3 regions of the Staphylococcus dromedarii genome follow, and region 2 is predicted to be linked to each of the others. Evidence: riboswitches for the same ligand, from Rfam matches in the RefSeq annotation. Region 2 holds a riboswitch; each other region holds the start of a gene.

Region 1 (10,500 bases), 770 kb from region 2:
TGGTAATGTATCCGAAGTACGTGGTGGTAATCACAAAAAACGTGATATTCACTAAATGTGCAATCTATTTACATATTTATCACTTAAGTCGCTTAAGTCCTAAATATGTAAATAGATTTTTTTAATATAAAAAGCCTAAGACAAGTGGTGTCTTAGGCTTTTTATGAAGAGTTAGTCTACCCGGAAGTGTTACCGGCAGTCTACCCTTTTTATTTAATTATACCCATAATTGTTCTACAACATTTGTTTGGTTACGGTCTGGACCTACTGAGAAGATAGAAATGTGTACGTTACATAATTCAGAAATACGTTCTAAGTAACGTCGTGCATTATCAGGTAATTCATCTAATGTACGTACATTTGTGATATCTTCTTTCCAACCTGGTAACTCTTCAAAGATTGGCTTACAACGTTTTAAATCATTTAAGTTTGCTGGGTACTCTGTGATCTCTTTGCCATCTAACTCGTATGCTGTACAGATTTTCACTGTATCTAAACCAGTTAAGACGTCGATTGAGTTGATTGATAAATCTGTAATACCACTCACACGACGAGAGTGACGTAATACAACTGAGTCGAACCAACCTACACGACGTGGACGTCCTGTTGTTGTACCGTATTCACGGCCAACTTCACGAATGTGGTGACCATCTTCATCAAATAATTCTGTTGGGAATGGACCATCACCTACACGAGATGTGTACGCTTTACATACACCCACAACTTTTGAAACATTTGTTGGACCCACACCAGCACCCACTGTTACGTTACCTGCGATAGGGTTACTTGATGTAACAAATGGATATGTTCCGTGGTCGATGTCTAACATGACACCTTGTGCGCCTTCAAATAGGACACGCTCATCCGCAACAAATGCATCATCCAATACTTTGGCTGTATCTGTTACGTATGGTGCAAGGCGTTGACCTGCTGCGTAGTATTCTTCAAAAATTTCTTCAAATGCAGGTGCTTCTGCATTGAACATACCTTTGAAATAATCGTTTTTATAAGCTAAGTTTTCTTTTAAACGTGCTTCAAATACTTCTTTGTCTAAAAGATCAGCCATACGGATACCAATACGTTGTGCTTTGTCTACGTATGCTGGGCCAATACCTTTTTTCGTTGTACCGATTTTGTTATCACCACGACGTGCTTCTTCAAGCTCATCTTGCATTAGGTGATATGGTAAAATCACATGCGCACGGTTTGAAATGCGCAAGTTATCTGTCGCGATACCACGTTCGTTCAAAGCGTCTAATTCTTTTAAAATTGCAACTGGATCTACTACCACACCGTTACCAATCACTGATAATTTATCTTTATAGAAAATACCAGATGGTACTAAGTGCAATTTGTATGTTTCACCGTCAAACTTGATTGTATGACCTGCGTTATTTCCACCTGAAAAACGTGTGATCACATCTGCTTGTTCCGCTAAAAAGTCTGTAATTTTACCTTTACCTTCGTCTCCCCATTGTGTCCCAACTACTACGATTGATGACATAAGAGCACCTCCAAGTTTTCTCAATTAACCAAATGTATTCTACCAATAACTTCACACGAATGCAAATGAAAAAACGAACATTCATTTTAGGTGATCATGCACTTTGATATCTGATGATATGACTCCTCTCAACACTATCAATCACGCATATTACAAGGGGTTTTTGCAATTTTTAGATCCATCCAAAATCCTAACTTAATTTAAAAATAGTGTGTAAATACAATACAAAAACCGTACTTAAAATTTTAAAAAGGTTTTAAAGTACGGTTTTAAGGACGTTAATTTTTTTATGCCATTTCTGCATGCGCATAATCAATATCTGTAAATTTATTGTATTGTTTCATAAAGTGTAGCTTCACAGTACCTGTTGGGCCGTTACGCTGCTTGGCGATAATAATTTCAATTTCACCATTTTCATCATTCGTTTGTGGTTCAAAACTCGTATCGTCATCATCATCTTCACCATCACCGCGATTATAATAATCATCACGATATAAGAAGGCTACGATATCCGCATCTTGCTCGATAGACCCTGATTCACGAATATCACTCATCATTGGTCGCTTATCTTGTCGTTGCTCTACGCCACGTGAGAGCTGACTAAGTGCAATGACAGGACATTCGAGTTCACGCGCGATGGCTTTTAACATACGTGAGATTTCAGAGACTTCTTGTTGACGGTTGTCTGAAGCTCTAGAACCGCTTCCTTGTATCAATTGTAAGTAGTCAATCACAATCATATCAAGTCCGTGCTCTTGCTTTAAGCGTCGACATTTTGAGCGAATATCTGTAATACGAATACCCGGCGTATCATCAATAAAGATTTTAGTACGAGAAAGCTTACCGACTGCTACGGTAAAACGATTCCAGTCTTCTTCCGTCATCGTCCCCGTTCTCAAGCGGTTAGAATCCACATTCCCTGAACTACAGATCATACGTGTGGCTAACTGATCAGCACCCATCTCGAGCGAGAAGATACCCACTGTATAATTGTCTTCATGTGTCGCAACTTTTTGTGCAATGTTAAGTGCGAAGGCAGTCTTACCGACTGATGGACGGGCTGCTAGAATAATTAAGTCGTTGCGGTTAAAACCTGCTGTCATCTGATCGAGATCACGATATCCAGTTGGAATACCTGGTGTTTGTCCGCTATTTTGATCGAGTTCTTCCGCATTCTCATACACTTGTCCTAAGACATCACGGATATCTTTAAAGCCATCACTTTCACGTACATTTGAAAGTTCTAAGATACGTCGTTCTGCATCGTTTAGGATCGTGTCCAAATCTAACTCATCATTGTACCCATCACTTGCGATACTATCTGCTGTATGGATTAATTTACGCTTCATTGCGTGTTTAAAAACGACATTTGTATAATATTCAATATTTCGCGTTGTCGGAACGCTAGATGTAATCTCAGCTAAATATTGTACACCTCCCGCTTCATTCACAACACCATCTTGGGTCAGGCGATCCAATACTGTCACGATATCGATATCATTGCCGTCTTCATTTAAGTGCATCATAGCACGGAAAATATGTTGATGCGGCGCACGATAAAAAGATTCAGGCACTAATATCTCTTGTGTCGTTGAGATCAGTTCAGGATCTAAAAATATCGCACCTAGTACAGATTGTTCCGCTTCATGACTATGTGGCATTTGATTATGGTCAAACATACCATCCATGCCATCCGCCTCCTTTAACTTTATTGGGCATACTTTTACTCATATTTTAAGGCTGGAACATGTCTCTGATGCCCCAGCCTTTAAACACGCTCCATCACGCTTTTTTTATTGTTCTACTGTATGAACACGAATTGTACCCTCTACATCTTTGTGTAACTTCACAGGTACGTTCGTATAACCTAACGCATGGATGCCGTTTGCTAAGTCCATTTTACGTTTATCAAGTTTAATACCGTGTTGTTTATTTAGGGATTCAGCAATTTGTTTTGTACTGATTGAACCGAACAACTTACCGCCCTCACCTGACTTCGCTTTTACTTCTACTTCAAGTGTTTCTAACTTTTCTTTTAACGCTTTAGCATCTTCAAATTCTTGTTGCTTTTCTTTTTCGATACGCTTATTTTTTTGTTCTAATTGTTTTAAGTTACCAGGTGTCGCTTCAACAGCATAACCATTTTTGATTAAGAAGTTATTCGCATAACCTACTGGTACATTTTTAATTTCGCCTTTTTTACCTTTACCTTTTACGTCTTGTGTAAAAATTACTTTCATGATTCGTCACTCCTATCTATTTGTTCCGCAATTGCAACTTTCAATTGTTCAATCGCTTCTTCTACTGTTACATCTTTAATCTGTGTCGCTGCATTTGTCAGATGACCACCACCACCAAGTGCTTCCATTGTTAATTGAACATTAAAGCCACCAAGTGATCGGGCAGACATACCTACAAGGTCATCTTCGCGTCTTGCAACAACATAAGAGGCATCTACACCATCTAAACTTAATAATTCATCAGCTGCTTGTGCCACTGTAACAGGGTGATATTTTTTGTCATCTGCGCCGTGGGCAATTGCAATACCGTTATCTTGTAAATCTACTGTACGAATTAATTCTGAACGATTGATGTAAGTTTCAATATCATCTTTTAAGAAATGCTGTGTAAGAATTGTATCTGCACCATGGGCACGCAAGTAGCTTGCCGCATCAAATGTACGAGAACCTGTACGCAATGTAAAGTTACGCGTATCCACAATAATACCTGCGTACATCACAGTTGATTCAAGTCGTGTAAGTCGCTGTTCTGTTGGTTGGTATTCAAGCAACTCTGTTACGAGCTCTGCAGTTGAGCTTGCATACGGCTCCATATACACGAGAAGTGGATTTGAAATAAAACTTTCTCCTCGACGATGGTGGTCGATCACTACTTTACGGTTTGCTTTATTTAAAATATTTTCATCAATCACCATTTCTGGTTTATGTGTATCGACAACGACTAATGTTGTTTTAGACGTCATCATATTCCATGCATCATCTGATGTGATGAAGCGTTCTTTCAGCTCTGGCTTTTCGTTGATTTCATCCATCACACGTTGTAACGTTGGATCAATATCTGACTCATTTAATACAACATACGCATCCAAGTTATTCATCATCGCAAAGCGTGTGACACCAATCGCTGCGCCAATCGCATCTAGGTCTGGTCGCTTATGCCCCATCACAATCACTTTATCGCCTTCAAGTAAGATATCCTTCAACGCATGTGAAATAACACGTGCACGTACACGGGTACGTTTTTCCATCGGGTCAGTCTTACCGCCATAGAAACGCACATTACCATTGATATTTTTAATCGCAACTTGGTCTCCACCACGTCCTAACGCTAAGTCTAAACCTGACTGTGATAGTTCACCAAGGTCAATTAAGTTTTCTGAGCCTTCCCCGACGCCAATACTGAACGTCAGCTGTGCACGATAACCACTACTCTTCTCACGCAATTCACTCAAAATATCAAATTTACTTTCTTCAATTTCACGTAAAATTCGTCTATTCAAATATGCGACAAATTGGTCTGAGCTATAACGCTTGAAGTAAACGTTATGTCTCTGAGCCCAACGACTAATCACACGCGTCACCATCGCATTGATTTCAGAACGTTGTGTGTCATTCATATTTTGTGTAATTTCATCATAGTTATCCAAGAATAATGTGGCAATAATCGGTTGTTGGTCTTCATATTCTTGTCGTATTTCCGTTTCTTCTGTCATATCTAGGAAATAAAGAATTTTTTCTTCTTCTGAATATTTCACACGATATGCATACGGACCGTCTTGATATTCAATTTCTTTTGCTTTTTCTAATTGCTTTAAAATATTTGGGTACACTTCATTGATCGGATCTGATATTACATTGCGCTCAATACGCTCAGTCATAAATGGATTGACCCATTCAATTTGCTCTGCTTCGTCTAATACGATCAGTCCCATCGGCATCGTCTTGACTGCTCTATCACTTCCAGCTGAAATCTTACCGCTCAGTTGGTCAATGTAACCATCAAAATGTTGATATACACGTCTCAGAAGTATGGCACAAATGATAAGTACAACGAATAACCCCAATCCTGCAATAAGTGCAAACATCTTGTTAAAGATTACTAAGACACCCACACTTATCAAGGCAGCAAGTGTCATCAATACAAATGGAATGATCAATGCTTTCTTTATAGCATGACGATTCATTTTGTCACCTCTTATCGTTTATTTATCATACCTTTTAAATTTAAACCTATATCTAGCAATCCAAGTATACGTGTTAAAGGATAAAACATTACACCTAACATGACAAATACAATCGTCAAACTAATATGTAGTCGGTTTACCACACATATATAATGGATAAAGCTCAAACCTTGAATTACAAGTAAAAATCCGAGGACAATTTGAAAGTTCACGCTGATACTGTTCATTGTTGTCGCAGGTTCTGTTGTCATACCTACTAACAATGCAATCGCATAAATAAAGAAGACTGAACGATTCATTTGCCATAGATACAGCGGTCTAAAAACCGGTGTCGCAATCTTAAACTTGCGTAAAATAGGACAAATAATCACTAACGTTAAAAACATGAACAATGCCAATGCGATGACAATAAGACCTGGCATCTGAATGGCAAGTTGTTGTACAGATGCGTTTAGCACCTCTTGTGATGCTTCATCTAAATCTTGTAGAGCAATGGCTTGATCAACCACTGCTTGATATGGTTCTAACAATTCATGTGCATAAGGTAATTGTTGAATACTTTGTAAAATCATCATTAAACCTAACGTCAATATGCTTGATACGATTGTTGTTAGGTATAGGATGCGCTCTTTTGAGGCACGTTCCTGTAACAGGCGACCAATCAATGCACTGATTACGAAAACAATCATCATAAAACTCATGATCATGACGCTGCCTGTTAATGTCGCAATAATAAATGTAATGAAGACACTGAATCCGAATGAATATAAGGAACGGTGCCATAATATAATCCCTGGGAGTGTTGCAAACAATGCGACAATCAATCCCAATGCGGGCATGAAGTATATCGCTAAGATGACCAATAGCCATGCAAGTGTACATAGCAACATTGGTTTAAACTGTATTTTTGAAAACAATAACGCCACTTCCAAACTAATTTATTTCTTTATCGATTATTTTACAAACTTTGCAGTACGAATACAATGACTTGAGATTGCACTGCTAAAGTTGTTGTGGAAAAGAGCGTCTTTGTCTTGTTAATTATATATATCCCCCAAAACCTTAACCCTTCTTTTCTCATTCCTTTGATTATAACAAAATGTGCGATATCCGTCTAAATTTAGCGACGAAAACGAGAGACTTTTAAGAAATGGTAGAGATAAGGTGCCCAATCATTAAAATTAAGAAGGAAGCCATCATGTCCGACATTATCAGGTACAAAGAAATGACGATGGTAACGGAAATGTTGGCCTACCGCTTCCACTTGATCATCTGGATATAAAAGGTCATCAACAAAACCAATCGTTAATACTTTCGTGTCTAGCATACGAAATACAGCACTCACATCATCTCGCCCACGATAAATATCATGACTATCTAAGACGTCCAGCAGTGTTAAATAGCTCTCTAAATGGAATGTTGACTTAAACTTATCCCCTTGATATTTCTGATATGAAACAACCTCATCAGGTGTAAATCTTGACTCATAACTTTTAGATGATCGGTACGTAAGGAAACCAAGTTGTCGCGCAATACTCAGACCCTCTGTTCCACCTAAATGAATCACCTGACGTGCAATTTCATTAAATGCACGGCTGTATGAAGACGTCTTAGCTGTTGCGGCTAAAATGACAGCTTTCTTCACATGAAATTGTCGATTGTACAGCAACTCCATGACTTGCATACCACCGAGTGACGCTCCGATTAGAATATCAATTTCTGAATAACCCAATGCTTTCACACCCAATTCAATAGCTCTCACAATATCACGCATTGTCAGATGTTCTGGAAAATGTGGGTCATTTGCACGTGAACTTGAACCAAACGGACTACCGATGACATTGAATGTTAAAAACTGATAATCATGAAATGGCATATAGCCACCATCAATAATTTCTCGCCACCACCCCGGTTGCTCATCTGTTCCATACGTTAAATGATTTCCAGTGAGTGCATGACAAACAAGCACAAGCGGCTGTCCTTTGTAGCCAACATATTCATATCGCAGCTGTAAATCTTGAATCGTTTCACCAGATTCTGTTGTAAATGCACCTAAATGCAACGTGTCTACTATATAGTTACTCATTGTTCGCCCTCCTATAAAATTAAAAACTGCATCATTGAGCCAACAACGATACAGTCTAGATTTATAGGATGACTTATCATTCGACTTCAATCGTTGGTTGTAGCACCGTTCTCATATATAAGTGGTTGCTGAAGCGTCAACGGGCCAAATCCCTCAGCTTCTCTCAATAAGTTTTTATATGTTTTAAATTAAGTGTTATGATACACCATTTTATCCAATCAGACAACATCAAGCCCCTATCATGACTCTTAATATTGCGACTGTTATCATCCCTATGATGACAGTCATTGTTAAACTACGTGTACGTAAGGCAACCAAGATAGTAGGTGCCAACGCAATGAGAAACGTCCAATTGATGGTATATCCAAACTGGCCATCTTGTTGCTGTATCAAACCGTCAACAACAAGTGCTGTAAATAATGTGATTGGGATGAAAGAAAGCCATTTAATAAACTTCTCTGATAGCTCGAGTCTCGAGATCATGATTAGCGGTAAGATGCGTACTAACAATGTCACAAGACCTGATAACACAACCGCGCTCAAAAAATAAAATGTTGTCATTGTTCAATCACCATCCCTAATGTTGCGGTTAATATCGATGCAATCATAATAGCAAGGTAAGAAGGCATAAATAGACTTAACACCAACATTAAGACAATCACAACCAAGATAAGTAATAAGTACAGACGTATCTTTGATTTATGTACGCCCTCTAATTGTGCAGCAGCTAAGAAAACAAACATTGCTATGATTGCGTAGTCTAAACCAAACATTTCTGGTTGACTGACAAAGTCACCTAATGCCGCACCAAGGATGGTCGTCAATATCCAAAAGAGATACGCTGTGATGTTTAAGCCATACATCCAGTTACGCCCAATTATCTCCCCTCTCGAGTAGGGGGTGATAGCCACACCAAATGTCTCATCTGTCAGCAATGTTCCAATACCAATACGATGGCCTAACGTTTCATGCTTGAAAGAGGGCGCTAATGTCATACTCAATAAGAACATTCGGCTATTCACAATTAGTGCCGTCAATACAATTACCCACACAGGTGTATGGACAACCATTAATGCAATGACGATAAATTGTGCAGCACCGGCATAGATTAAAATAGATAATAAGGCAATCTCAAATATATTAAATCCAGACGTAATACCTACCACACCGAATGAAAAACCAATTCCAGCATAGCCTAGCAAAGTAGGAATACAATCTTTTACACCTTGTTTAAATGTCTGATATGACATGCCGTTAACCCCCTTCATAAAAATTAAATTTATTGTATTACAAAATACGAATGAATTCTATAGAGTTAGACTTACGTCATAGTGACTTCACACACACCGAAGTCTATAAACGTTGTCATATCAACGTTAAATTATAACAAAATATTCTGATAACAAAACTATGAAAGACGTCTTAAAAGTAGTGTTTTGCTCTGTAAAATTCTAAAAAAGGTGCTATATCGTGAGAAAATATTCCCACTTTATAGCACCTTTATTTAATAATCTATTATTTTGGTTCGATAACTGTTTGTCCACCCATAAATGGTACAAGTGCTTCTGGAATTGTAATAGAACCATCTTCGTTTTGATAGTTTTCAACAATTGCAGCAAATGTACGTCCTACTGCTAAACCAGAACCATTTAATGTGTGTACATATTCTGGTTTTGAATCTTTGTCGCGTTTGAAGCGGATGTTCGCACGACGCGCTTGGAAGTCCATGCAGTTTGAGCAAGAGCTGATTTCTTTATAGTCATTATAGCTTGGTAACCATACTTCTAAGTCGTATGTTTTTGTTGAACCGAATCCGATATCACCTGTACATAAAATAACGCGACGATATGGTAAACCTAATTCTTCAAGAATTGCTTCTGCATTGCCAGTCATTTCTTCTAATGCATTCCAAGAGTCTTCTGGTTTTTCAATGCGAACCATTTCTACTTTATTGAATTGGTGAAGACGAATTAAGCCACGTGTGTCACGTCCAGCAGATCCCGCTTCACTTCTAAAGCATGCAGATTGGCCTGTGAATTTTTCCGGTAATACGCCTGGTTGAATGACTTCATCACGGTAATAGTTTGTTAATGGCACTTCTGCTGTTGGAATTGTGTAAAGACCTTCTTTTTCAACTTTGAATAAGTCTTCTTCAAACTTAGGAAGTTGTCCTGTCCCATACATTGTTTGACGGTTTACTAATTGTGGCACCATCATTTCTGTATAACCGTGTTGTGTCGTATGTTTCGTAATCATATAGTTCATTAATGCACGCTCTAACTTCGCACCTTCGTTTGTTAAGAATACAAAACGGGCACCTGATACACGTGCTGCACGTTCAAAGTCTGCCATACCTAAATCTTCTACGATATCCCAGTGCGCTTTTGCTTCAAAGTCAAATTCACGTGGTGTGCCCCATTTTTTAAGTTCAACATTTTCAGTATCGTCTTTACCTTGAGGCACATCGTCATGAATTAAGTTCGGAATACGTGATAACTTATCGTTTAATGCTGTATCTACTTCTTTCAATTCAGCATCAATGGCTTTTACTTTTTCTCCTGCTTTACGTTGCAATTGGATTGCTTCGTCTGCATCTTCTTTATTACGTTTCTTTTGTGCAATTAATTCAGAAGCTTTATTACGCTCTGCTTTTAATTCTTCTGTTTGTTGAATCAATTCACGACGCTTTTGATCAAGTGCTAATAC
Region 2 (10,500 bases):
ATTAGCAAGCTTTTATTTTAATGCTCAGAATCCTATTTTAAATCATCATTTTGACTCAATTATTAAAATTATTATTGTGAGCAGTGTCATTAATGCACTGATTCTTATCTTCGCCATTCGCTTTGCTGATAAATCCATTAAACATTTACCTGAAAAGAGAAGTTGGATTCATCGTGCAGCAAAATTTCTTCCATGGCTGCTTCTTATTGTACTATTGATTCATTTAATTGCTGCAATCCATACATTTGGCATTATTTAATAAGGAATGAGGCAGAGATTCTTGAAATATTTTATGATATTTATCGGTGGTAGTTTTGGGGCCTTGTTGAGATATACTTTATCTTTTTTGCCACAAATGTACTCACTTCCAATCGGTACATTTGTAGCTAATTTATTAGGCGCCTTTTTAATGGGCTTTTTCACTGCAACAACATTGCGACTTCTCACAACGCATCCGCACATAAAAAAAGGACTAACAACTGGTTTCATCGGGGCGCTGACAACATTTTCAACTTTCCAATATGAATTGATACAACTATTTGATACACAATCATGGGTAATACTCATTTTCTATGGATTGTTGAGTTATATCGGTGGCCTGATAAGTTGCTTTTGGGGATATCGTTTAGGAGTGGCAGCATCATGACAATACTTCTAATACTGCTAGGTGGTGGTATGGGTGCTACCTTGCGTGCCATGCTAACTGATATAATTAACCATTATGTGAAAACACCATTCCCTGTCGCAACAAGTTTAATTAATTTGTTAGGAAGTTGTCTTATTGGATTTCTAGGTGGTGTGTTCATCACCACAATGCCGTTATACAGTTTATTTATTACTGGTATTTTAGGAGGATTCACAACATTTTCTACTTTCCAACTTGATCTTGTTCAGCAACTCAAAAAGCGTCAATGGATACAATTTGGCTGTTATAGCCTCTTACAATTTTTCGGTTGTTTTATTAGCTGCTATATTGGAACACAAATATTATAAAAAACCTGCATGCCTTAAAATTGGCATACAGGTTTTTTGATTAATTATAAGATTCAATTTCATCCATAATTGCTTGCAAATCATTCACATCATATTGAATACGACCATGGAATACATATTTGTTAAAGAATTCATTCAGTTGTTCAGGTCCAACAAGTACCTTTGTTTTACTTTGTGGTGCATAACTTGATAATGTCACATCACCATCATGTTTTGGGTTGAAGTATAAAATCGGTGTTGGTGTATATTTATCATTAAGTTGATGTTGTAACTTAGCCGCCACCGCTTCAAGGCGTTCAATATGCTTAGAATAATCAACGATAGAAAGTTGATGTGCTTGATCATCACTTTCATCCAATACAATCGTTTGAGATGTCGTTTCGTCTAATTGCAGTGTTTTGAAAACTTGTGCCATCATTGGGTTTTCTTCAAACTGATTGCGCGTCACACCTTGATAGACATGCCCTTTTAACAATTGAGAATCGATGATATACAATCCCGTACGTGTAAGGACTAAATGACTAATACGTGTAATATCATTCAAATCATCAGTTGGCATAAAAATGTTGGCCATGATGTGCATATCTTCTGGTCGAATACGTTTCTCTTTGACTAAACGTTCACGAATACCTAATAAACGCATATCTGTAACATATTCACTACTATTGTTTGAAAATAACTTCAACGCATCGATTTCTCTGTTTTTAGAAGAAACCATTGTTTGGTAATCTTCTTTATGTTGCGTTTCTGCTTTTTTCTTTTCAATACGAATTTTTTCTAACTCTTCTTCATGTGACTTTGTTAACTGTTCTTCTTTTTCTTTGTATTGTGTTTCATATCTTTCCTGTGCTTTCTTTTTTCGATTAAGCGCAATCAAGAATAAAATAAAACATATGATTGCAATACCTACAGCAACAAATAAGCCTATTTCCATCGGGCCAAACTGTGTCATATTTAAAATCCTTTCTTTTATTTACATTTATACGTTGATTGCGGTAAAAACACTAAAGATTTTAGCAGAACCAAACTGCTCGCAAAATTACTATATTATTTTCATAGAGATCGTTTCAGTTCTACCGAAACCCTTACCTTTGAACACCATTAATCTGTATCTTTAAATATACATCAATCATAAGTGATTTATTTAGCTGTTTGTGCATGAACAGCTTCTTTTAATACACCCACTTTATCCGTGTTCTCCCATGGTAACTCAACATCTGTACGACCAAAATGTCCATATGCAGCAGTCTGTTTATAGATAGGACGTTGTAAGTCTAGCATTTGAATAATACCCGCTGGTCTCAAATCAAAGTGTTCACTTACTGCTTGAATTAACGCTTCTTCTGGGACTGTTCCTGTTCCAAATGTGTCAATGGCGATAGAAACTGGTTGTGCGACACCAATTGCATACGCTAACTGTACCTCGCATTTTTCAGCAAATCCTGCTGCAACAATATTTTTGGCAACATAACGTGCAGCATACGCTGCAGAACGGTCTACTTTTGTAGGATCCTTACCAGAGAATGCACCTCCACCGTGACGTGCATAACCACCGTACGTATCAACAATTATTTTTCTTCCAGTTAATCCTGCATCACCTTGTGGTCCACCAATCACAAATCGGCCAGTAGGATTAATGAAGAATTTTGTTTTATCATCTAATAATGCTTCAGGTACGATTGGATAAATTACATGTTCCTTAATGTCACGTTGAATTTGTTCAAGTTCAACTTCTTCATGGTGTTGTGAAGAAATAACAATCGTATCAATACGTTTGGGTTGATCATTTTCATCGTATTCAACCGTCACTTGAACTTTACCGTCTGGACGTAAGTAATCCAATGTTCCATCTTTTCTAACATCAGTGAGACGTTTTGCTAATTTATGTGATAAGTCAATTGGTAGTGGCATAAATGAATCTGTTTCATTTGTCGCGTAACCAAACATTAGTCCTTGGTCACCTGCACCAATATTTAACACTTCATCATTAGAAGCATTTCGATATTCCAATGCACGATCTACACCTTGTGCAATATCTGGAGACTGTTCGTCTATCGCAGTTAAAACGGACATTGTTTTATAATCATAACCATACTTGGCACGTGTATATCCAATCTCCTTAACTGTTTCTCGTACTACTTTAGGGATATCAACATATGTCGACGTAGATATCTCACCTGCAATCAGTGCCATCCCAGTTGTTACTGTTGTTTCACAAGCAACACGTGCGTGGGAATCTCCTTTTAAAATCTCATCAAGTATTGCATCTGAAATTTGGTCAGCAATCTTATCCGGATGACCTTCAGTTACTGATTCTGAAGTAAATAATCGTTTATTATTTGTCATAATATGCTCCTTTAAAAATAGATTACGAACACTCTCTTTATCTGAGCTCAAATAAAAAGAGCCTTTCACCACTACAGCACATACATAGAGTGAAGGCTCAACGTCCATTCGCTCTTATCGTTCAGGTTCATCACCTGCAAACGGTTTGGCACCTTTCTTCGTTAAAAAGAGGTTGCTGGGTTTCATTGGGTCCATGTCCCTCCACCACTCAGGATAAGAGAATCCGTTGCTTTTATATTACATAAGTTTTGTGCGCATGTCAATTTCATAAATCTATTTGAATATAGAATTACAATTATAATGAAAGCGCCGTCAAAAAGCGATAATTCTCGCTAAATACAAATAAAAATCCACTATAAAATTACTCAAAAACATATGACATTTTTTTGGATTTTTTGTGGGGATTATGTGCTAAATATGTTATACTTTTTAATTGTAAAGGCTTACATTAAAGAACAAACTATTGGAGGGATTCATCATGTCATTTGATACAAGTGCATTGAATGCATTAATTGACAAACCTACTTCTCATCTGCAACTTACAAAAACTGAACTTTATAATAAGATTTTAAGTCGCAATGAGGCAGAATTGACAGAACTTGGGGCGATTAACGCAAAAACTGGAGAATATACGGGGCGTTCTCCAAAAGACAAGTACATCGTCAATAATCCACAAGTCATCGATGACATCGACTGGGGTACTGTAAACCAAGCCATTTCAGAAGATAAATTTTTAAATCTTTACCATCAAGTTTTAGAATACTTAGATGCAAAAGATGAAGTATTCGTATTTAATGGCTATGCTGGTAGCGATAAAGATTCCCAACTTAAGTTAACTGTCGTGAACGAATTTGCATGGCACAACCTGTTCGCACAAAACATGTTTATTCGTCCGAACTCAAAAAGCGAAGCAGAAAAAATAAAAGCAGACTTCACTATTATCTCTGCACCAACATTTAAAGCTGATCCTGAAAAAGATGGCACACGTTCAGAAACATTCGTTATCGTATCATTCAAACATAAAACAGTCTTAATTGGTGGTACTGAATACGCTGGAGAAATGAAAAAATCTATCTTCTCTGTCATGAACTACCTATTACCAAAACGTGACATCATGAGTATGCACTGTTCTGCAAACGTAGGCCGCAAAGGCGATGTTGCTTTATTCTTCGGTTTATCTGGTACTGGTAAAACAACATTATCAGCTGACCCTGATCGTAAGTTAATCGGTGATGACGAACACGGTTGGAACGAAAATGGTGTATTTAATATTGAAGGTGGTTGCTATGCGAAAGCAATCAACTTATCAGCTGAAAAAGAACCACAAATTTTTGATGCCATCCGTTATGGTACAGTACTAGAAAACTTGGTTGTTGATGAACATGGTTACATTGACTTTGATGATAATAAATATACAGAAAATACACGTGCAGCATATCCTATCGAACATATTGATAATATTGTTGTACCATCAAAAGCATCACATCCAAACACAATTATTTTCTTAACTGCCGATGCTTTCGGTGTATTACCACCGATTTCTAAGTTAAGCAAAGATCAAGCGATGTATCACTTCTTAAGTGGTTTCACATCTAAACTTGCAGGAACTGAACGTGGCATTACTGAGCCACAACCATCATTCTCTACATGTTTCGGCGCACCTTTCCTTCCATTAAATGCGAAAGTTTATGCAGACTTACTTGGTGACTTAATCGATAAACATGAAGTAGACGTATACTTAGTGAACACTGGTTGGACTGGTGGCGTATATGGTAAAGGTAACCGTATCGAATTGAAATATACACGTAAAATGGTTAACAGTGCCATCAATGGTTCACTGAAAAATAGTACATTTGAAGAAGATGAGATTTTTGGTTTGAGCATTCCAACTGAAATCGAAGGCGTACCAACAACAATCTTACAACCTAAAAATGCGTGGCATGATAAAGATGCCTATGACAAACAAGCAACTGACTTAATTGAACGTTTCCGTGAAAACTTCAAAAAATTTGGCGAAGAAACACAACAATTACAACAAACTGGTGGTTTCAAAGGCTAATAACATCCAAAAAAGAGAGACAATGCGATTGTCTCTCTTTTTTTTAATCTTTTCCTTCAACTTTATTCATCCAATTTTGAATGTGTTCTAAAACCTCAGCTAATGCATCCGGTCTTGGTACATGCCCTTCCAACATTTGATAATATGTCTCATAGCGTGCCCTTTTTTCTTCTAAATGATTAGCTAAGTGATAAGCTTGGTGAATCCCTACTTGTTCATCCAAACCCCCATGTACAATGAGAATCGGTGGCGCAGTGTGGTCAATGATACTCAGTGCATCGCGTTGTTGATAGGCTTCTGGATGCTTTTTAGGATGACCTACCATCCGACGTAACATGCCTCTCAAATCAACACGTTCTTCATACATAAGACGTATATCAGAAACACCACCCCAAATAATGTAACTCGTCGCATTGACAGCTTGAAACGTTAACAAGCCTTGAATACCCCCACGTGAGAAACCAATTAGATGAACTGGGGTATCTGGATACATTTCTTTAAGAATAGCCACACCAGCAATCACATCTTGTAGATCATCACCTGCAAACGCATCACGTCCATGACTGCCGTTATTCCCACGATAATAAGGCGCAAATACAAGTGTAGACTCATTGGTAAACTGTAACATTCTACCCAATCGGACACGACCTACTTGTCCCTTTCCACCACGAAGGTATACAACGATACGGTTTATTGGTTCCACTGGTGTGACTAACAAACCACGAACAAGCACACCATCCGCTTCATATTGGACCTCTTCAACACGATGAGAACCAATATCTGCTGGCATACGTTTATAACTGATAAAATCCAAGTGACACCATCCTTTCTACACAAACTAATATCGCCTCATCAGATAATAAAGTACTTTTTTTATTGTCAGGAATTTCATCAATATGAGATACAGTGATTGGACCATTCGTCTCTAAGTAATTTGATTTTTTCTCAATGTCCTTCACAATCACTACATAGACATCTTTTTTGAATGAAGTTGGTTGTGCATGAACCGTATATTGTGCGATGTAATAAAATGTTTCAATGGTTGCCCCTGTTTCTTCATATAATTCTCGCTGTAGTGCATCTTCACTCGTTTCCCCTGCTTCACACTTACCACCCGGAAACTCTATGCCTCGAACTTGATGGTCCGTCATTAACAATTGCCGATTATAAATCGGTAACGCTAGTACATGATCCCCATCAGCCACGTCATGTTGTGCACAAAATTTTAATGTCACACGTTGATTTGTCGCATCTATAAACTCCACAATCCAATCTCCCTTCATTCTATGTTACAATATCTCTAATCATTCATATGGAGGCCATTGCATGAAAACTTTATTTATTAAATGTATTCGTTTCTATCAGCGATTTATTTCACCTCTTACACCGCCGTCATGTCGCTTTTATCCAACATGTTCGAATTATGCTGTAGAAGCCATTCAAGTACACGGTGCACTTAAAGGAAGTTGGTTGGCCATCAATCGTATTTTACGATGTCATCCTTTTCATAAAGGTGGGTTTGATCCCGTACCATTAAAGAAAGACAAACATGATCATAAATAACGCTTTAACATAGATTGTTTAACAACAGGTGGTTCAAAATGCAATCGCCCGTTGTTTAAACTTCCTGACTTTTCAACAATATCCTCTTCAAAATAATAACCTGTCGGCGATATATCTCCAGCATAGTCACCGTATTGACTTACCAAAGCCGTAAAGTAACGGCTAAGCCCCAATTCATACATACCACCTACAACCACTGTTACACCTTGTTTGTGTAGCATCTCAATTAACGATAAAGCACGATCAATACCACCTACTCTAAATGGTTTGATCACGACTACCTGCACATCAAACTGATTAACAGCATTTAAAATTTCATTTTCATCTGTTGCATGTTCATCGATCGCAATAGCTGGCATATTCTGTATTCCTTGTCCATCAATTAAATATGGAAAAGGTTCTTCAATATATGCTAAACGATATGATGACAATTGTTCTAATAATGGCAAATCTTCCTCACATAATGTTTGATTGGCATCCGTGCTAATTGGAATCTCCGGATACATGACCGTTAACATTTTCACCTGTTCTACGATATGTCGATTCCACTTAATTTTGATACGTGCCACATGATCCAAACGCAAGAGACGCTTTTGCATATCCCCATTAACCGTTACTGTCATTGGTACATCAAATGAAGGCAAATCATGAAACATTTGGTATAACACCATCATGATAGTTGCCCGTGCAGCCGGTGTATCATTTAACATGTCTGCTATTTTCTGTGCTTCATTAAAATCACGTATTTCCTGGTCTTTTATTCTCTCAAACCAATCTGTTAGGTTTTTTTTGACTGAATCAATTGTCTCAAAATGATACCAATCAGTATCAAACGCATTGCATTCCCCATACCATTCTTTCCCAGTCTCATCTACGACACCGATTAGTAGCGTCTTTCGTACAATCATTGTTGTTTTCGGTGTTTGAATTTTATGTTTAAAAGCTGGTGCATAATCATAAAAATGTAACTCCGATAATTTCATCGTTATTCTCCATTCAATAACTGTCTTTTTAATTTGCCTGTACTTGTATAAGGCAATGATTGAACATATTTTATTTCTTTTGGCAACTTATACTTTGCAAGATGTTGTGATAAAAATGCATACATCTTTTCAATTTGTATATCTCCCACCAAATATAGAATTGGGCGTTGCCCCCAATAATCATCTCTAATACCTACGCACATTGCATCTGATACTTCAGCATGCATCTTAGCAACACGCTCTATTTCATTCGGATAGATATTTTCACCACCACTAATGATTAAATCTTTTCGTCTATCATGGATTACAACGTATCCATTCGAATCCACACTAGCGATATCACCCGTTTTGAAATAGCCTTCCTCATCAAATGTATTTTGCAAGCCTTCAGGATAAAGATAACCATCCATTACATTATCTGCACGCACACATAGTTCGCCATGGCCCTCTGAATTAGGCTGTACAATTTTAAGTTCACCATCAAAACGTCCGACAGCCTCCGGATTTATTGCGAGCATATCTGGACTTGCTGTTAAAAATTGTGAACATGTCTCTGTCATGCCAAACGAATTATATATTGGCAGTTGATATGATAAAGCTAATGAGACAAAATCACGCTCTAACTTCGCGCCGCCTAACAAAATCTTTTCAAGTTGGTAAGGCTCTGTCAGCCCATTATCCATTAACCGTTTTAAAGTTAATGGTACCAATGACATATGTGTTATATTTTTATGTTTTACAGCATCCAACACCTGTTGTTCATCAAACTTCGACATTAAATAAACTGTGAAACCATACAGAACACTACGTATCACAATACTTAATCCAGAAATATGATAAATTGGCAATACTGTTAGCCAACGCGTTTCACTATCAAAGCCCAGATCTGACAAACATCTTTCAGCACTTGATTGGTGATTTGAAAATCTTTGAGGTACTGCTTTTTGTGTTCCTGTTGTACCAGACGTAAACATGATGGATGCAATAGATTTCACATCAAAAGGTGCTAAACTTCGCGTCCCTTCTTTTACTAATATATTTGAAGCAACGTAGCAATTAAAATACTGAGGGAATTGGCTATCCATGTAACGCGATTGATAATTATCACTCACTACAATCGTTTTAACTTTAATAGACTGCATCTGTTTAATCACTTCTTCATCCGTTAAACGATTATTAATCATCGCAATTTCAATTTGGTACAACCAAGCACCGTGAATCAATGCAATTGCTTCTATTGAATTATCAACAAGTAGCCCAATTCTTTTTTCTTGCAAGGCTGCGAGACCACTTCCATACTGCATTGCTAAATTCAATAATGACTTAAATGTCAGTTGCTCTCGCGCAGTTTCAACAGCTATTGCATTTGGTGTTTGATATGCACGTTGTACAAGCCAATGTTCCATGAATCTTCCTCCAAAAATAATGTTCCTTCCTTATTATAGACACAATTGAAAGCGAATGCATGATTCATGATTATCTTACTCAAACTATTTATATCGATATATTACAAAAGTGCCATACATAGTAAAAACCACAAGAATTCTGTAACTTTATATCTATTGTTATTTTAAAACATTTATATCAATTATCTCCTATATTGTTGCAAATAAGTTATACAAAGACTCGCATAGACAGGCTCTAAAAAATCATAATATCTTAATATTTTAATAAATTACTAGATCTCCTGATGATATAATTAAATTGATAAAATATTATTTGTTTTTCAAAATAAATTTTGGGGTGAATCATATGAAACGAATAGGAAGTCTTGCACTAGCAACACTTTTAATTCTTAGTGCTTGTAATCATGATCAGCAAGAAAACCAATCTTCTAACAATGAACACGAAAAATCAAAATCTACACAACATGCAAGTAAGAAACCAGAAAAAACATCGACAAATACTGAAGATGTACAAAAAGTTGAAAGTAATAATCAAGCAACTGCTTCTAATCAGAATACAACGACTATTGATGTTTCAAATATTAAAGACAGAACAACATTAGAATCAGTTATTTATGGAAATTATAGTGAATTTGATAAAATCAAAGCATACAATAGTGCCGTTGCGAATGGCGTGATTCCACAAGGTAATGTGTTAGAGGGTCCAGCTTGGGCAGCCTATGAAAGTTCACTAAAAGTTGAAAGTGGAGAAGAAAAATCTATCTATGATTATCCTCCAGAAGACGTCGATTATATAGATGATGATTTTGAAAGCACCACCGAGGAGCAAGCAGCAGATGAACAATGGATAGATGATCAATTTGAATGGAATCAAAATGCAGATGACTATGAAGACGAAATGGATGAAAATACATCATACGAATAATAAATAGCATAAAAGTTAAATCCCACCTAATTTTAGACGGGATTTTTTTAAATTTATTGCTTAATTTGTTTATATGCATTTTGATAAATATAATATCTTCTTACTAATTCAATCACCATCATCCATACAATATGACCGAAGAATTCCGAAACATGTTCAAGGAATGGTTGATCAAACATACTTGGCACCACATGCATTAACGGCATAAGTATTAAATGGAACCCA
Region 3 (10,500 bases), 670 kb from region 2:
AATCAATTAGAAAAAGATCTTGAAGGATTGATGACGAAAGATCCGACAATTGTGAATGAGAATGCGAACAAAGATAGCCAAACATTTGCGACAATGCGTGACCTGACAGCAGGTGTTTTATCGAAGTCTTATGGGTTAACGCACATATTACCACAACATGTTGCTTTGGCACATCAAGCTGGAGAGATTCACTTTCATGATCTGGACTATCATCCTTTTCAACCGCTTACGAATTGTTGCTTAATTGATGCGAAAGACATGTTGGAAAATGGTTTTCAAATCGGAAATGCGCATGTTACATCACCTAAATCCATTCAAACAGCAGCTGCACAACTTGTTCAAATTATTGCTAACGTCTCTAGTAGTCAATATGGTGGCTGTACGATTGACCGTATTGACGAGGTACTAGGTGTGTATGCTATACATAATGAACGAAAACACCGTGCGACAGCGAAGAAATATGTTCGTGAAGAAGATGTTGAGCGCTATGTAGATGAACAAGTCACACAAGATATTTTTGAAGCGATTGAGAGTCTGGAGTATGAAGTGAACACACTTTATACATCTAATGGGCAAACGCCATTTGTGACATTTGGTTTTGGATTAGGGACGGATGAGATGAGTCGAAAAATTCAACAAGCGATCCTACAAACACGTATTAAAGGATTGGGAAAAGATCGTATTACAGCTATTTTCCCAAAACTTGTTTTTTCTATTAAAAAGGGTGTGAATTTTGCCCCAACAGATCCAAACTATGATGTGAAACAATTGGCGTTAGAATGTTCGATGAAACGGATGTATCCGGATATTTTGAATTATGATAAAACGGTTGAACTTTTAGGGGACTTTAAAGCGCCAATGGGATGTCGATCATTCTTACCCGCTTGGCAAAATGAACAAGGAGAATATGAGAATAGTGGTCGTTGTAACTTAGGGGTTGTCACGTTGAATTTACCACGTATTGCGCTTGAATCGAAGGGTGACAAGGACCGTTTCTGGACCATTTTTAATGAGCGCATGGCGGTGTTACATGATGCGCTTGCATTTCGTATTGAACGTGTGAAACAAGCAGAACCGAATAATGCACCAATATTATATAAGCATGGCGCATTTAAATATCGTTTGGAAGAACAGGATGAGGTATTTACGCTTTTTAAGCATCAACGTGCAACGATTTCTATGGGGTATATTGGACTTTATGAAGTGGCGACTGTTTTCTATGGACCTGATTGGGAGACGAATCCAGAGGCCAAAGCATTTACAATTGATATTTTAAAGGCGATGCGTGACTATCAACATGTTTGGACAGAAAAGCATGACGTTTGGTTTAGTATTTACAGTACACCGAGTGAATCATTGACCGATCGCTTTTGCCGTATTGATCACGAGAAATTTGGGTCAATTCCAGATGTAACGGAAAAAGGTTATTATCAAAATTCTTTCCATTATGATGTGCGTAAAGATGTGACGCCTTTTGAAAAATTGGACTTTGAACAAGACTATCCGCATTATGCGAGTGGCGGTTATATCCATTATTGTGAATATCCGAAGTTGGACCATAATAAAAAGGCGTTGGAAGCGGTATGGGACTATTCATATGATCGTGTGAGCTATTTAGGAACGAATATTCCAATTGATCACTGTTATGACTGTGGCTTTGAAGGTGACTTTGATACGACAGATACGGGTTATCGCTGCCCAAATTGTGGCAATCAGAATCCCGAAACAGTGGATGTTGTGAAGAGAACGTGTGGCTACCTTGGAAACCCGGTACAGCGCCCAACGATTGAAGGACGCCATAAAGAAATTTGTGCACGTGTCAAACATATGAAGGTGCCCAAGTCATGAAGCTGGGATCAGTCATTCAAGGGTCTGGTTATATCGCAAAAATAGAAACGCATAGTTTTGTGGATGGAGAAGGGGTTCGCTGTAGCTTGTATGTATCGGGCTGCCCTTTTCACTGTCCAGGCTGTTATAATGTCGCAGCCCAACATTTTCGCTATGGTGAACCTTTTACGGATGAAATTATATCCGAAGTAATGGAAGCATGTACCCCATCGTATATCTCAGGATTGAGTATACTCGGCGGTGAACCATTTTGTAACTTAGCTGTCATTGCACCGCTGATTCGGGCGTTCCGTGAATGTTTTGGTCGTACGAAAGATATTTGGGTATGGACAGGTTATCAACTGGAATATTTATGGCATCAAAATGATGAACGCACAGCCCTTTTACAAGAAGTTGATGTCCTTGTAGATGGGATGTTTGTTCAGAAATTATATCGTCCAAATCTTGCATATCGAGGATCACTCAATCAACGAGTCATTCATATTCCGACGTATGCTGAAACGCAATCTATGAGTCACGCGATATATGTGGAATGATTTTCGGTTTAAAAGTGGAAGAGATTGATCAGAAATTAAGTGTCACCGGTTGACTTTCGAAATTTTCTGATATATTATAGCTTTACACTTAAAAGCAACACATTACAATGAATATTTCTTATCAAGATTGGTGAAGGGACAGGCCCTATGAAACCAGGCAACCTATTTAGTTAGGTGCTAATTCCTGCAGGTACATAAACCTGAGAGATAAGGCTTTATGGTTTGATCAAATAAAGATTATATCTATAGATGCACACAGGGATATCTTGATACACGTTGAGATGTCTCTGTGTGCTTTTTATTTTATTGAGGAGGGAATAAGAATGACAGAATCATTTGAGTTTGAAACATTACAATTACATGCAGGACAAGAGGTGGATGCGACGACTCATTCACGTGCATTACCCATTTATCAAACGACATCATTTACATTTGACGATACAGGACATGCGGGACGCCTCTTTGGTTTAGAAGAAGTTGGGAACATTTATACACGATTAACGAACCCAACGACTGCTGTGTTAGAAACACGTGTTGCTGAATTAGAAGGTGGTGTGGCAGGTGTCGCTGTGGCATCAGGTATGGCCGCTATTACATATGCAATTCAAGCTGTTGCACAAAACGGAGATCATATCGTTGCGAGTGATAAGTTATATGGTGGAACACATACGTTATTCAGTCATACACTTCCTAAGTTTGGTATCGAAGTGACATTAGTTGATACAACAAAAACGGAGAATATTGAAGCGGCGATTCGTCCGAATACAAAAGGTCTTTTTGTAGAAACAATCGGTAATCCAGAGGGTAACATTGATGACTTTGATGCCCTAGCGTCTGTGACAAAACAACATGGTATTGTGTTAATCGTGGATAATACATTTGCCTCTCCTTATTTATTCCGTCCAATTGAACATGGTGCGAATATTGTTGTCCACTCCGCTACAAAATTTATTGGTGGACATGGCACGTCTATGGGTGGTGTTATTGTAGATGCCGGTAACTTTGACTGGGATAATGGCAAGTTCCCAGGATTAACAGAACCAGATCCGTCATACCACGGTCTTGTATTCAAAGATGCTTTTGGTGAAGCGGCGTTAGCTTTCAAAATCCGTACAACACTCTTACGTGATACAGGTGCAGCCTTGTCACCGTTCAATGCCTTTTTATTAACACAAGGATTGGAGACGTTATCACTTCGCCTTGAACGCCATGTTGAAAATGCTGAAAAAGTAGCGCGTTACTTAGAGGCGCATGATCAAGTTGCATGGGTAAAATACGCTGGCTTAGAATCAAATGAATACTATGAAAATAAACAACGTTATTTACCAAAAGGGGCAGGGTCTATCTTTACATTTGGCGTTAAAGGTGGTTATGAAGCGGGTAAACAGTTCATCGAAGGTTTAGAACTCTTCTCATTACTCGCAAATGTAGGAGATGCGAAGTCACTAGTGATTCATCCAGCATCTACAACACATCAACAATTAACAGAAGAAGAACAACGTGCAGCAGGTATTGAGCCAGAAACAATACGCTTGTCTATCGGAATAGAACATATCAATGATATTATTGCTGACTTAGAACGTGGTTTTGAAGCCATTCAAAAATAATATCAATAATATATATATATGGGTCACTTTGGAGTCATTTCCTATACAGGATTTCTAAAGTGACTCTATTTTTTTATCTTATTGCTATAAAATAAGTTGACAAATTAATAAAAACGTCATTGCACATTTGTCTAGTCTCATGTATAATTTTAATCGTAATGATTACTATTTGAAGGAAGGCGTCCAATAAATGAAGAAAAGTTTAAAAGTAGTAGCGACGGCAGCACTTGCAAGCTCGTTATTAGTAGCATGTGGTCAGTCTGATGACAATAAAGATAATAAATCAGCTTCAGGCTCAGGCGACAAAATGAAAGTAACAACAACAGTTTATCCACTTCAATCATTTGTTGAACAAATTGGTGGGGAACACGTTGATGTAAAATCTATTTACCCTAAAGGTACGGACTTACATAGTTTCGAACCATCACAAAAAGATATTATTAACGCAAGTAAATCAGATGTATTCGTATACACAGGCGATAATTTAGACCCAGTCGCTAAAAAAGTAGCTGGCGCAATTAAAAAAGATGACCACAAGTTATCTCTTGAGGAGTCACTTGATAAGTCAGAATTATTAACAGACCAACATGAACATGGAGATGAAGGCGAAGAGCATGATCACGACCATGAAGGTGAAGATCACGATCATGAAGCAGAAGGACATGATCATGAGTCAGATGAGCACGGTCATGCACATCATCACCATGGTGGTTACGATCCACACGTATGGTTAGATCCAAATATGGATGAAGAATTTGTAAAAGCAATCCGTGATGACTTAAGTAAACGTGACCCAGAAAACAAAAAAGAATACAAAGAAAATGCTGACAAGTTATTAAAAGATTTAGACAAGCTTGATAACAAAATGGAAAAAGCAACAGAAGGTCATGATGGTCATGCAGTATTCGTATCACACGAATCTCTTGGTTACTTAGCAGATCGCTATGGTTTCGTTCAAAAAGGTGTTCAAAGCTTGAATGCTGAAGATCCATCACAAAAAGAATTAACTAAAATTGTAGATGAAATCAATGAAACTGGTGCGAAATACATCTTATACGAAGAAAATGTTGCGAACAAAGTAACAGACACAATCCGTAAAGAAACAGATGCAAAACCATTGAAATTCAACAACATGGAATCTGTATCTAAAGATCAAGCGAAAGATGCAACTTACCAAACATTAATGGAAGAAAACATCAAAAACATTGAAAAAGCATTAAACGATAAGATCAAAGTTGAAGATGAAAAAGCTGCTGACAAACACTCAAAAGCAATTCAAGACGGTTACTTCAAAGATAGCCAAGTGAAAGACCGTGAGTTATCAGACTACGCAGGTGAATGGCAATCAGTATACCCATTATTAAAAGATGGTACATTAGATGAAGTATTCGAACATAAAGCTGAAGAAAAAGGTGACAAATCAGCAAAAGAATATAAAGAGTACTATGATGTTGGTTACAAAACAGACATTGAAAACATCAAAATTACAGATGACACAATTACATTCACAAGAAATGGTAAATCTGTAACAGGTACGTACAAATATGATGGTAAAGATATCTTAGACTATGAAGGTGGTAACCGTGGTGTTCGTTACACATTCAAGTTAGACGGTGAAGCTTCTAAAGACTTACCGAAATATGTACAATTCAGTGACCACAACATTGCACCGGTTAAAACAGGTCATTACCATATCTTTATGGGTAACGACCGTGATAAAGTCTTAAAAGAATTAGACAACTGGCCAACATACTACCCTGCTGACCTTTCTAAAGAAGAAGTAAAAGATGAAATGTTAGCACACTAATATTGAAATGAGAACACCCCTGATAGGCGACTATTAGGGGTGTTTTTTATGGGGTTCTCGCTGTAAATTATTTGGATATAAAAAATGCTCATGCCTCTATCATTTTAAGTGACCAAACAAAAAATCGAGAGGAGACATGATGCGCCTATGTACTATGATATATAAAATCCACTAAAAATAAAGGCTAATTGCTTTTGAGAGAGCAATGTCAATGAAGCTCAAACCTTCAAAAATGATCAGAATAGACTGTTTTTCTTTTTGAGAAATATCGGAATGTTTTACTTAATTATTTTGTTATAAAAGTAAGTGACAAGATGGAGAAGACAACGTAAAATAAAAATGATTATTTAGACAACAGGAGGTATTCACATTACATGCAGTGGGTTATTTATCTTTTAGTAGGGGGACTCGTAACGGTTATGGATGTATTGCTTTTAAAGCAGCAACAATCACTACGACACCTCTTTTTTAAACTTATTTTTTATGTGATCACAATTAATATCATATCACTTGGCATATTCGTATTTTTACTACGACGTCCCGATAGCGTAGGAAGTGCAACGTATACAACCATATTTGCTGTCTATTATATCGGCGTGGCATTACTCGTTGGGATTGTATGGTTGTGTATAAAATATTTTATACAGCGCCAAACGTTGATTCAATTTCGTGAAACAGGTGTCAAACGTCAAAAGCTTGATGTCGTATTTAAAGTCTTCACGATGCTACTTGCATTAATAGGCTTACTAACTGTCTTTTTTGCAAATTGGTTTATCGGATATTTTGGTAATATTACCCCTGAGCAGTTCTTATTCAATCTCAAGTCACCAATCAAAGGGACGTCGGACGGGATGGTTGATGAAATCATTCGTACCCCAATCTTAACAGCATTATGTTTGGTAATACCGTTATTCATTTTAGTTGTGTATAACCGTTATGATATGATCAGTCAGAACCAACGCACTCTGCTGAAACGTACGACAATGAGAGCTCTATTATTAGTCGTTGCTGTTGTTGTTTTAATATCAGGTGTGACGTATGGTACACAAAAACTACGCTTAGTCGAAGTATATGAAGCATATGCGAAAGATTCACAATACATTAAGAAAAATTATGTGGCACCTACAGCTGAACAGTATCAATTCCCTGAAAAGAAACGAAACTTAGTGCATATCTATTTAGAATCTGTTGAGAACTCTTATTTATCAAAAGACTTAGGTGGCCATATGGATGAAAACCTTATGCCTGAGTTAACGTCATTGTCAAAAGAAGGTGTTCATTTTTCTGATTCAAACGATCCATTTGGTGGTCCACATCAATACGGTTCAAGCTGGTCTGTAGCTGGAATGGTAAATATGGGGATGGGTCTCCCACTCAAAATTCCAATGAATGGAAATAGTTATGGTAAGTCGGGTTACTTCTTACCAGGTGCTCGTGGTATAGGCGATATTCTGCATGAGGAAGGATATGAACAAACGATTATGTTTGGTGCCAATGCTGACTTCGGAGGTCTGACAACTTACTTCAAATCACATGGAGATTTTAATATTTGGGATTGGAAATACGCGCGTGAGAACGGCTATATTCCAAAAGACTACAAAGTTTGGTGGGGCTTTGAAGATGATAAGCTGTATGACTTTGCGAAACAAGAAATTACACGGTTGTCACAAACAGGGAAGCCATTCAACTTTACAATGGAAACAGCGGACACACATTTCCCGGATGGTTATGTATCTAAAAATACGCCAACACCACGAGACAATCAATATGCAAATGTCATTGCGTATTCGACGTCTGAAGCTGTAGAGTTTGTACGCTGGTTGCAACAACACCCTTACTATGAAAATACGACAATTGTGATTACTGGGGATCACCTGAGCATGGATAAGAAGTTCTTTAAGCATTTTGATCCAGATTACAAACGTGATATTTTCAATTTAATTATCAACCCTGCAAATGAACCTAAAAAAGTGCAGAATCGCCAATTCGCACCATTAGATATGTTCCCAACGATTCTATCGAGTATGGGCGTAGAGATTAAAGGAGATCGTCTTGGATTAGGAACAGATTTATTCTCAGATACGCCGACACTGATAGAGCGAGATGGACTCAAAAAATTTGACCATGAAATCAGCGTAAACAGCAACTACTATACGAAACAGTTTGTTGACGAACGTGGTTCTGGCAAGCAAAAAGTTGAACAATAATCAAATTGATACATGTTTTAAAACGAGAAAATAGGTAGTGAATACTGGTTAATGTTCAGAATGAAGAAGGGTAGAAAACGTTATTACAACATAGTTATTGACTTAAAATCTATTTTCCCGTTATACTGTAATTGTGTAATATATGATATATATCACAGTTACAATCAAAGACGTGATGCCATCTACTAGTGCGGCAAGTTAATAGTCATCAACGCTTGCGACTACTTAATCAATACTTGTAAGTCGCGAGAGCTATACCAACGATAATTGGTGCGAGCAGCGTATATTACGATTGTAGTCAAACATCTCCTATCCTGTCAGATTACAATAGTTGACATGTTGGCGATAAAATAATTATTTCGTGATAGTAGTATGGAGAGAATGATGTAGAAAAACAGGAGTTGAGACATGGTGCTCAGCTCCTGTTTTCGATGTGGAAATAAGTATAGCGTCAGTAGATGTCTGAAGTGAAAATATGTTTTTAAAAACTTTGAGAATACTATAGAAATCATAAACATTTACAATCAATGATTTTATTGTAGTTCCTCTTTAAAGATAATTTGTCACAGGATACTTTTTAAATGTTTCGTCATCGAATTGTCGTTATTTTCTTGTCTAACTTTTAAATTTTAGGGGATAAGATAAATAAGAACATTTAGAAAGGTGGACATTTTTATGATTCAATTATCAGATCAAGTAGCATTTGTTACAGGTGGCGCAAATGGAATTGGTAAAGGGATTGTAGAAGCACTCGCACAAGCAGGTGCCAAGGTCGTGATTGGTGATATTGATAGTGAGGCAGGCGAACAGACGGCTGAGACCGTGAACGGTGAGTTTTACCAGTTAGATGTGACAGATAAGTCTGGTGTAGAAACAGTTGTAAAGGAAATTGTTGAAAAGCACGGACGTATTGATATCTTAGCTGCAAATACAGGTGTCTACCCACAAATAGCGATTGAAAAGATGACAGAGGATGATTGGGACTACATTCAAAATGTGAACTTAAAAGGGACATTCCTTGTGACACAAGCGGTACTTTCTATAATGAAAGAACAAGGCTATGGTCGTGTGGTATTAACGTCTTCTGTGACAGGTCCAATCACAGGCTATCCAGGTTGGGCGCATTATGGAGCAACAAAAGCAGGGCAACTAGGCTTTATGCGCAGTGCTGCTTTGGAATATGCGAAGTATGGTGTCACAATTAATGCGGTACAGCCGGGCAATGTGTTAACTGATGGATTGAAGGCGCAAGGTGAAGCGTATTTGGAAGGTACACGTAAAATTATTCCAACACATGAACTAGGAGAGCCTGTGGATATTGGATATGCCGTAGCATTTTTCGCTAGTCCACTTGCGAAGTTTATAACAGGACAAAGTCTGGTTATTGATGGTGGACAAATCTTACCAGAAGAACCAGATGCGATTATTTAAAAAAAACATACTAAGATTAGTGGTGAAGAAATCTACGACGGTAGGTAACTTCACTACTTTTTTATTTACTAAAATTTGCCAATAGCGCATTATTTGAGTTTATGGAATAGTAGTAGAGAGAAGTACTCCGAACAGCTCCGAGGGTCAACGAATCCGTATAAAAAACTGGAGAACTTCACTCTCCTTATTAATTCGATTTTAGTATGTTGGGTCCAGTGAGATCGTGTATGGGAAAGTGAAAAAAATAAGGGTCAGTGAAGTTAAAGCTTCTTAGATAAAAAGAATAGGAGTGATTTATATCGAATATTTTGGTATCGATGTAGGGAAAGGGAAAAGCTTTATTGCACATTATTCAAACGAAACTTTTATAGACGAGTTTGAATTAATTCATAATAAAAGCGGCTTTGAAAATCTATTGAATTATGTAAAACAATATGCAGGGATTTATATCCTTCTTGAATCAACAGGTATATATTCCAAACCGCTAGAAAGATTCTGTAATGAAAATTACATCCCTTACAGTATAGTGAATCCGTTAGAGTCTAAGTTAATGACAAATACACTTAGAACATGGAAAACAGATAAATCAGATGCTCATAAGTTGGCAAATCTTGCGAAGCATTATAATAAGCAACCATCTCAAAATATGATAAAAGATATTCACATCAAAATAAGAGAAGTGACAAGATATTATGAAGAACTTTCTAATCAAATGACATACTTAAAAAGTACATTGATTCAGTTATTAGATATGACCTTTCCAGAACTACAAATTTTATTTAAAGACAGATACTCTAAAATCGCGTTGAGAGTTGCGAAGCTATTTCCACATCCAGATTATGTAGATGTTAATAATGTATCAAAATTGAAAGAGCTAATCGCTAATAGTACTAATAAACGATTGTCAGACAAAAAGGTAAATTCATATGTGGAGAAGTTAGTTTCTTATACGAATGAAAGTTATCCATCAGTACCCGCTGATTCATTCTTCGTAGATAAACTCATCTACACAATTGATGATTTACTTAATTCAATGGAAAGACAATTAGCCATTCAAACTCAAC

What was found. A riboswitch is a leader RNA that binds a small molecule or an ion and turns the genes downstream of it on or off. The one in region 2 is predicted to bind S-adenosylmethionine.
Region 1: linked by a shared signal. The riboswitch ahead of metX (homoserine O-acetyltransferase MetX) and the one ahead of metK (methionine adenosyltransferase) in region 2 are both predicted to bind S-adenosylmethionine.
Region 3: linked by a shared signal. The riboswitch ahead of MUA88_RS10500 (O-acetylhomoserine aminocarboxypropyltransferase/cysteine synthase family protein) and the one ahead of metK (methionine adenosyltransferase) in region 2 are both predicted to bind S-adenosylmethionine.

What each region holds. Positions count from the first base shown of each region.
Region 1 is NZ_CP094718.1:12,567-23,066, reverse strand. Features, by position in the region: gene MUA88_RS00095 (YitT family protein) at 1-55, shown strand, start outside; gene MUA88_RS00090 (adenylosuccinate synthase) at 218-1,504, opposite strand; gene dnaB (replicative DNA helicase) at 1,792-3,192, opposite strand; gene rplI (50S ribosomal protein L9) at 3,298-3,744, opposite strand; gene MUA88_RS00075 (DHH family phosphoesterase) at 3,741-5,708, opposite strand; gene MUA88_RS00070 (DUF2232 domain-containing protein) at 5,720-6,598, opposite strand; gene metX (homoserine O-acetyltransferase MetX) at 6,829-7,794, opposite strand; SAM riboswitch class I at 7,865-7,967, opposite strand; gene MUA88_RS00060 (AzlD domain-containing protein) at 8,023-8,355, opposite strand; gene MUA88_RS00055 (AzlC family ABC transporter permease) at 8,352-9,044, opposite strand; gene serS (serine--tRNA ligase) at 9,310-10,500, opposite strand, start outside.
Region 2 is NZ_CP094718.1:1,434,009-1,444,508, forward strand. Features, by position in the region: gene MUA88_RS06990 (hypothetical protein) at 1-259, shown strand, start outside; gene crcB (fluoride efflux transporter CrcB) at 281-646, shown strand; gene MUA88_RS07000 (fluoride efflux transporter FluC) at 643-993, shown strand; gene MUA88_RS07005 (nuclease-related domain-containing protein) at 1,034-1,945, opposite strand; gene metK (methionine adenosyltransferase) at 2,134-3,339, opposite strand; SAM riboswitch class I at 3,451-3,559, opposite strand; gene pckA (phosphoenolpyruvate carboxykinase (ATP)) at 3,818-5,398, shown strand; gene MUA88_RS07020 (alpha/beta hydrolase family protein) at 5,442-6,212, opposite strand; gene ytkD (RNA deprotection pyrophosphohydrolase) at 6,193-6,663, opposite strand; gene yidD (membrane protein insertion efficiency factor YidD) at 6,725-6,961, shown strand; gene menC (o-succinylbenzoate synthase) at 6,952-7,944, opposite strand; gene menE (o-succinylbenzoate--CoA ligase) at 7,947-9,350, opposite strand; gene MUA88_RS07045 (hypothetical protein) at 9,697-10,275, shown strand; gene MUA88_RS07050 (YagU family protein) at 10,329-10,500, opposite strand, start outside.
Region 3 is NZ_CP094718.1:2,104,666-2,115,165, reverse strand. Features, by position in the region: gene nrdD (anaerobic ribonucleoside-triphosphate reductase) at 1-1,848, shown strand, start outside; gene nrdG (anaerobic ribonucleoside-triphosphate reductase activating protein) at 1,845-2,384, shown strand; SAM riboswitch class I at 2,500-2,598, shown strand; gene MUA88_RS10500 (O-acetylhomoserine aminocarboxypropyltransferase/cysteine synthase family protein) at 2,708-3,991, shown strand; gene adcA (zinc ABC transporter substrate-binding lipoprotein AdcA) at 4,182-5,798, shown strand; gene MUA88_RS10490 (LTA synthase family protein) at 6,173-8,005, shown strand; gene fabG (3-oxoacyl-ACP reductase FabG) at 8,681-9,436, shown strand; gene MUA88_RS10480 (IS110 family RNA-guided transposase) at 9,726-10,500, shown strand, end outside.